2 regions of the Arthrobacter sp. LFS091 genome follow, and region 2 is predicted to be linked to the other one. Evidence: riboswitches for the same ligand, from Rfam matches in the RefSeq annotation. Region 2 holds a riboswitch; the other holds the start of a gene.
The links. A riboswitch is a leader RNA that binds a small molecule or an ion and turns the genes downstream of it on or off. The one in region 2 is predicted to bind glycine.
Positions count from the first base shown of each region.

Region 1: another riboswitch for glycine. It lies ahead of gcvP (aminomethyl-transferring glycine dehydrogenase); the one in region 2 lies ahead of cycA (D-serine/D-alanine/glycine transporter).

Region 1 is NZ_JBFPFP010000003.1:323,291-326,809, forward strand. It holds gene mscL (large conductance mechanosensitive channel protein MscL) at 1-421, opposite strand, end outside; gene ACNQOP_RS07180 (D-arabinono-1,4-lactone oxidase) at 547-666, opposite strand; gene ACNQOP_RS07185 (helix-turn-helix domain-containing protein) at 670-975, shown strand; glycine riboswitch at 1,050-1,148, shown strand; gene gcvP (aminomethyl-transferring glycine dehydrogenase) at 1,297-3,519, shown strand, end outside.
Region 2 is NZ_JBFPFP010000002.1:65,404-68,922, forward strand. It holds gene ACNQOP_RS03095 (ExeM/NucH family extracellular endonuclease) at 1-295, shown strand, start outside; gene cycA (D-serine/D-alanine/glycine transporter) at 362-1,828, opposite strand; glycine riboswitch at 1,973-2,071, opposite strand; gene ACNQOP_RS03105 (FAD/NAD(P)-binding protein) at 2,146-3,519, opposite strand, start outside.

The sequences.
Region 1 (3,519 bases), on a different contig from region 2:
CGGTACCTGCGTTGCGGGCCGCGGCTGCGTCCTTGAGGAGGTCACGGATTTCGGCGAGGAGCGCCGTATCGGCGGGGAGCGGCTCTTCCTCGGGTTCCTCGGTGGAGAGGCGGTCCTTGACCAGGGAGTTGATCTTGTTCATGGGCGCCACGAAGATGAAGTAGACCACGGCAGCCGTGATCACAAAGGTGATCAGGGCGGTCAGGACGGCCCCGAAATCGACGAACGTGGCGGGGTTGTTTTCCCAGATCTTGAAGCCCAGGCCCTCGGCGTTCATGCCACCGGCAGCGGCGATGACCGGGTTGATGATGTGGTTGGTGAAGGCCCCGACGAGGGCGGTGAAAGCACTGCCGATAACCACGGCGATGGCCAGTTCGATCACGTTGCCGCGAAGGATGAAGTCTTTGAAACCCTTAAACATGGAGTGTCCTCAGCTTGGGTGGGGATGTCTGCCTCAGCAGTGAACAAACTACCATCCCCATGTTTCAACCCGGTGTAACGGGGTAGGGGAGTGCATCACGCCTGCTCCCCTACCCCGTGATGTGCTCAGCCGAACAGGGACCGGGTGTGGTCGTTCAGGAACATTCCGCGGGGATCGAATTCGCGGCGGACCTGGAGGAAAGTGTCCAGTTCCGGGTAGAGGCGTTCCAGGCGGCTGCGGGTCATGAAGTGGATCTTCCCCCAGTGCGCCCGGGGCTCGAATTCCTGGAGCACGCGGCGTTGGTGCGGCGCCTGCTGGGTCCGATTTTCGACTATGAGCAGAGCCAGGACGGTGATCTGACCCGGACTCTGAGGACATATTTGGATTCTCAACGTTCCTGGCAAAAGACGGCTGCGGCGCTGTTCGCGCACCGGCAAACCATCATCTACCGGATCCGGAAAATCGGTGAGTTGACGGGGCTGGACATGGGCGAAACGTCCACGGTTGCGCAGTTGTGGTTCGCACTGCAGATCCACGAAGCGATGCATCAGTAGCCACAGCTTGCTTGCGCTTTTTCAAAACAACCCGCTATGGTGTGAAGCGTGTCACTCACGTGATGCAACGCTTTTGATCTGCGGCGGGAGAGTCCTGCCGGTACATCCAGTCAGGCGCCGTAGGAGCAAATCCTCCCCAGGAATCTCTCAGGCCCATGTACCGCCGCGGTTAGGCAACTCTGGAAAGCAGTCCGGGAAACCGGGCTCACCGACGGTGCAAGCAGGCAACCATTCCTGCGGAATCTCTCAGGTCCAATACAGAGCGGGGAGGAACCCACATCATCGTGGCGCTCAGCAGGCGCCTGAATCATGGAGTTCCTCTTGACTGTTCAATCAACCCCCACCGCGTTCGCGGACCGGCATATCGGCGCCCGCCGCCAGGCCGATGTTGACACCATGCTCAAGGCCATCGGCTATGACTCCGTCGACGGCATGGTGGACATTGCTGTCCCAGATTCCATCCGCCAGGACACTGCGCTGAAGTTGCAGGACGCCCTCACCGAGGTGCAGGTCCTCACTGAGCTGCGCAAGCTGGCTTCCAAGAACAGAACCGCCGTGCAGATGATCGGCCAGGGCTACTACGACACCGTGACCCCGCCCGTCATCCGCCGCAACATCCTCGAATCCCCGGCTTGGTACACGGCCTACACCCCGTACCAGCCGGAAATTTCCCAGGGCCGCCTCGAAGCGCTGCTCAACTTCCAGACCATGGTCCAGGACCTCACGGGACTTCCCGTGGCCAACGCCTCGCTGCTGGACGAAGCTACCGCCGTTGCCGAGGCAGTGCTGCTCATGCGCAGGGCGAACAAGACTGTGAAGGACGGCAAGACCGTCCTGGACGCAGACCTCCTCCCGCAGACCATCGCAATCGTGAAGGGCCGCGCCGAGGCGCTGGGGTTTGAGGTCGAGATAGCGGACCTCTCGGCCGGCCTGCCCGACGGCGACATCAACGGTATTGTCCTGCAGCAGCCTGGCGTTTCGGGCCGCGTTTTCAACCATGCCCCGGTGATCGCCGAAGCCAAGGAACGTGGCGCCTTGGTTACTGTCGCAGCCGACCTGCTGGCGCTCACCCTCATCACGCCCCCGGGCGAGCAAGGTGCCGATGTCGCCGTCGGAACCGCGCAGCGTTTCGGTGTCCCGCTGTTCTTCGGCGGCCCGCACGCCGCGTACATGGCCGTCCGCGACGGCATGGAGCGCACGCTCCCGGGTCGAATCGTCGGCGTCTCCAAGGACAACGCGGGCGTCCCCGCCTACCGCCTGGCCCTCCAGACCCGCGAGCAGCACATCCGCCGCGAAAAGGCCACGTCCAACATCTGTACAGCCCAGGCATTGCTGGCCATCGTGGCCTCGATGTACGCCGTCTACCACGGCCCGGAAGGCCTGAAGTCGATCGCCGAAACCGTTCACGGCCATGCACGAACGCTGGCGACGGCGCTGAAGGCGGCCGGCCGCGAACTCGTGACCGAGTCCTTCTTCGACACCCTCACGGTCCGCGTCCCCGGCAAGGCTGACAAAGTCATCGCCGCCGCCGAAGCCCGCGGCATCAACCTGCGGTTCATCGACGCCGACACCGTGGGCGTCTCGATTGATGAAACCACGACGCCGGAGGTCCTCTCCGCCGTTGCCGTCGCCTTCGGTGCCGGTCCGGTGAAGGACGCGGCGGGCTTCGAGCTGCCCTCGGACGTGGTCCGGACCAGCGATTTCCTGCAGCACCCGGTGTTCAACACGCACCGTTCCGAGACGCAGCTGTTGCGCTATATCCGCAAGCTGTCCGACCGGGACCTCGCTCTGGACCGCACCATGATCCCACTGGGTTCGTGCACCATGAAGCTGAACGCGACCGCTGAGATGGAAGCCATCTCCTGGCCGGAGTTCGCCTCCATCCACCCCTTCGCACCGGACCACCAGACGGCGGGCTGGCGCGAACTCATCGAGGACCTGGAAGCCGACCTCACGGAGATCACTGGCTACCATCAGGTCTCCATTCAGCCGAACGCTGGTTCCCAGGGCGAACTCGCGGGCTTGCTGGCGATCCGCGGCTACCACCTCTCCCGGGGTGACGAGCAGCGCACTGTCTGCCTGATTCCCGCTTCCGCGCACGGCACCAACGCTGCCTCCGCAGTGCTGGCCGGCATGAAGGTGGTTGTGGTGGCGACGGCTGCTGACGGGACCATCGACCACGCGGACCTTACGGCCAAGATCGAAGCCAACAAGGACGTCCTGTCCTGCATCATGATCACCTACCCGTCCACGCACGGTGTCTACGACGCCGACGTCGTTGAGGTGTGCGACGCCGTTCACCAGGCCGGTGGTCAGGTGTACGTCGATGGCGCGAACCTCAATGCCCTGGTTGGCCTTGCCCAGCCCGGCAAGTTCGGCGGCGACGTCTCCCACCTGAACCTGCACAAGACCTTCTGCATCCCGCACGGTGGCGGCGGCCCCGGTGTTGGACCCGTTGCTGCGAAAGCCCACTTGGCCCCGTTCATGCCCGGCGATGCCAACAAGGCCGCCCACGAACCGGGTCATGGCGTGGCGATTTCCGCT
Region 2 (3,519 bases):
TGTCTTCGTTGATGCCAAGGGCGCCTCCGTGGCTCTTGGAAATGTTCCGGTGACCGCAGGAGCGGCCACTGTCAACGTGAAGGTTCCCGCCACGGCGGCCGCAGGTACCGGGACCTTGGTGCTCACCGCCGTCGAGTCCGGAACGGTAGTGAAGGCCCTGGTCAAGGTGGCCGCAAGCGGCCCCAACCCGCCGCAGTGCACCCCGCCCACCAAGCCGTCCAAGTGGTACGACATTGTGGGATGGCTGCGGTACGGCATCGAATGGTTGCAGTACCAGAAATGCCTGAGGGGCTAAGCGCCCCGTAGCATGCCCCAAGAGACAGGCCCCTCACGATTGGTTCGTGAGGGGCCTGTCTTGTGGTTACTTGTTTGCCGGCTCCGGGTCCTGGACCCTGGCAGCATCGCTGCGCAGCTCGGCCTGGAAAGCGGCGTACCGGGCCAGGTGGGCCGGACGGCGTCGGAGTACCGCCCAAGCGACCCCCAAAATCACGAACCACAGGGGCGTGGCCAGCAACGCTGCGAGGGTGTCCGGCTGGGTGGTCAGCGCCCACAGCACGAAGGCAAAGAAGGCGAACACCACCCACACCATGGCCACTCCACCTGGCATCTTGAACGCCGAAGACTCGTGAAGGTGGGGACGGCGCTTCCGGAAGGCCAGGTAGCTGGCCAGGATGATCGACCACACGAAGACGAAGCAGACGGCAGACACGGTGGTCACCATGTCGAACGCCTTACCGACGTCCTGGCCGGCGTACATGAGCACGACGCCGGACAGCAACAGGACGCAGGACAGGAACAGTGCGTTGCGGGGTACTTTGCGTCCGGAGAGCGCGCCGAAGACCTTGGGGGCATCGCCTTCCTGGGCCAGGCCGAACACCATGCGGGACGTGGAGTAGATCCCGGAGTTGGCTGAGGACATGGCGGAGGTGAGGACCACCAGGTTGACGATCGTGGCTGCTGCGCCCAGGCCGGCCAGTGAGAACATGGCAATGAACGGGCTGTGACCGGCAGCGAACTGGGTCCACGGGGTGACGGACATGAGGATGATCAGCGCGCCCACGTAGAAGAGGAGCACGCGGATGGGAATCGAGTTGATGGCCTTGGGCAGGTTCTTTTCCGGGTCCTTGGCCTCGGCCGCAGTAGTGCCCACCAGTTCGATGCCTACGAAAGCGAAGACCGCGATCTGGAATCCGGCGACGAAGCCCATGAATTCGTTCGGGAAGAATCCTCCATGGCTCCAAAGGTTGGTGAAGCTGGCGGGTCCGGCGTCGGACTGGAAGCCACTGAAGATCATGAAGAGGCCAACAATAATCAGGGCCGCGATGGCGACGATCTTGATGAGGGCGAACCAGAACTCGGTCTCGCCGAATGCCTTCACCGTTGCCAGGTTCAGCAGCAGGAGGATGCCGATGGTAATGAGCCCCGGCACCCAGAGGGGCAGGGAAGGCCACAGCTCCTGCGAATAGCCTGCGATTGCGATGACGTCCGCGATCCCCGTGATGACCCAGCAGAACCAGTAGGTCCAGCCGGTGAAGAAGCCGGCCCAGGGGCCCAGGAGGTCAGCTGCGAAGTCGCTGAAGGACTTGTAGTTCAGGTTGCTCAGCAGCAGTTCGCCCATGGCACGCATGACGAAGAACAGCATGAAGCCGATGATCATGTAGACGAAGATGACGGACGGGCCGGCGGCTGAGATGGTTTTGCCGGAGCCCATGAAAAGGCCTGTTCCGATTGCTCCGCCGATGGCGATGAGCTGGATGTGGCGGTTGCTGAGCTGGCGCTCAAGATGCGGTGAATCGGTACCGGTTGAGGGTGGGCGCTGAATCGTCAAAGGAACTCCATCGTTCAGGCGGCACTGGGTGCCACAAGATTCGGGTTCCTCCCCGCTCTGTAGATGGACCTGAGAGTTTCCGCAGGCGTGGGCCTGCTTGCACCTTCGGTGAGCCCGGCGTTCCGGACTGCTTTCCAGAGTTGCCTCGCCGCGGCGGTACATGGGCCTGAGAGATTCCTGGGGAGGGTTTGCTCCTACGGCGCCTGTGGTGATGTACCGGCAGGGCTCTCCCGCCGCGGATCAAAAGCGCGCACCACCAGTTCGGTGATGCAGCTCACACACTAACGAAGGCCGGGCGGCACTGCAACCCTGGGTCCTCAGCGGGCCAGAATGCTACGCGCAATCTCGTCGGCGTCCCGCAGGGTCCGCTGTCCGCTGGCATAGGCCTGCCCGGTTCGGGGCCGGGCCTCCGCCGCGATGGCCGTGCCCCACTGTGAGGCGGACAACTGTAGGCCCAGCACGTATAGGTTTTCGGTGACCGCCCCGTTCGCCGCCAAGGGCCGGTAGGGATGTGGCACGACGTCCAAACCCGTGGTCTGCATCGGGGTACCTTCGACGCTCATCATGATCTTGGTTCGGACCAACCCGTCAGCCATGAGCTGCTCCAGCAGCGGTGACATATTGATGCCCACCCTGTTGGCAGGCGACATCGCCTCGATCAGGGTCCGGGCTTCCACCGGCGCGTCGCGCACCCACGGCGAAACCGCACGGAACAGTTTCGCGCTCCGGTCCACACTGAACTTCGGGTCCGGGCCAACAAAACTTACGACGCCGGCCCGCGCCAGTGCGGCCAGCTGCTCCGAACGCAGCGCGGGTGCCCCACTGGCCAGCCCCTCTACGAAGGACTCAAACCAGCCGCGAAGCCCTGCCAACCAGGATTCGTCGGTGATGCCGCCATCGGCCACCACCGATTTCAGGATTGCCCGACCGGTGTGGAGTGCTCCGATGGCCATCTTCACAGGGTCCGATTCGCCCAAAGCCGATCGGCGCGCGTCATCATCAAGGTATGCCGTGATGGCCGCGTCCAGCTCCCGCCTGGACGCAAAAGTACGCCCTGCCAGCGGCGCGGCTAGCCCGCGAAGATTCAGCCGACGGGACGCGACGACGTGCTTTTCCACGAGATCGCCCACGTCGTTCTCCCACTTCGCTGTGGTGTGCGCGTGCGGTTGGAGTGCGTCCTCGAGGTCCGCCAGGAACTGCGCGGGGTCCTTGATCGCAGTGGGTTGTGAGCGGGCCAGCGTTGAGTAATACGCCCACAGCGCATCACGGTGCAGCAGCGGCCAAAGATCGTGGTCGAAACCGGGCTGGATTCCGGCCGCGCGAAACCGGTCCACGGCGTCTTCGGTCAGGTAGCGCATGGTGATGCTGCTGGGGTAGTAACCCGCCAGCCCCGCCTTGGCCCGGTAAGGGGTGCCCCGCCGGGAGGCAGCAATAATCCTGGGTTCCCGGCCCGATGCCCGATACTCCAACACCCCTGCCCCCGGAGAACCGGCCTCGACGAACTTCCCGCCGCGGCCCTCCGTCAGCTGTCCCATGACGTCGAAGAAGTTCAATCCCATTCCGCGGATCAGCACCGGCTCGTTATCCGGCACCGCCTCCCAGTCAACGTCGGCGGGTGGCGCCGGCGGAAAATAGAGCAGTCCTTGCTCCTCCGCCGCGCTCTTGAAAGACCTTTGCTCGGGATTCAGCCG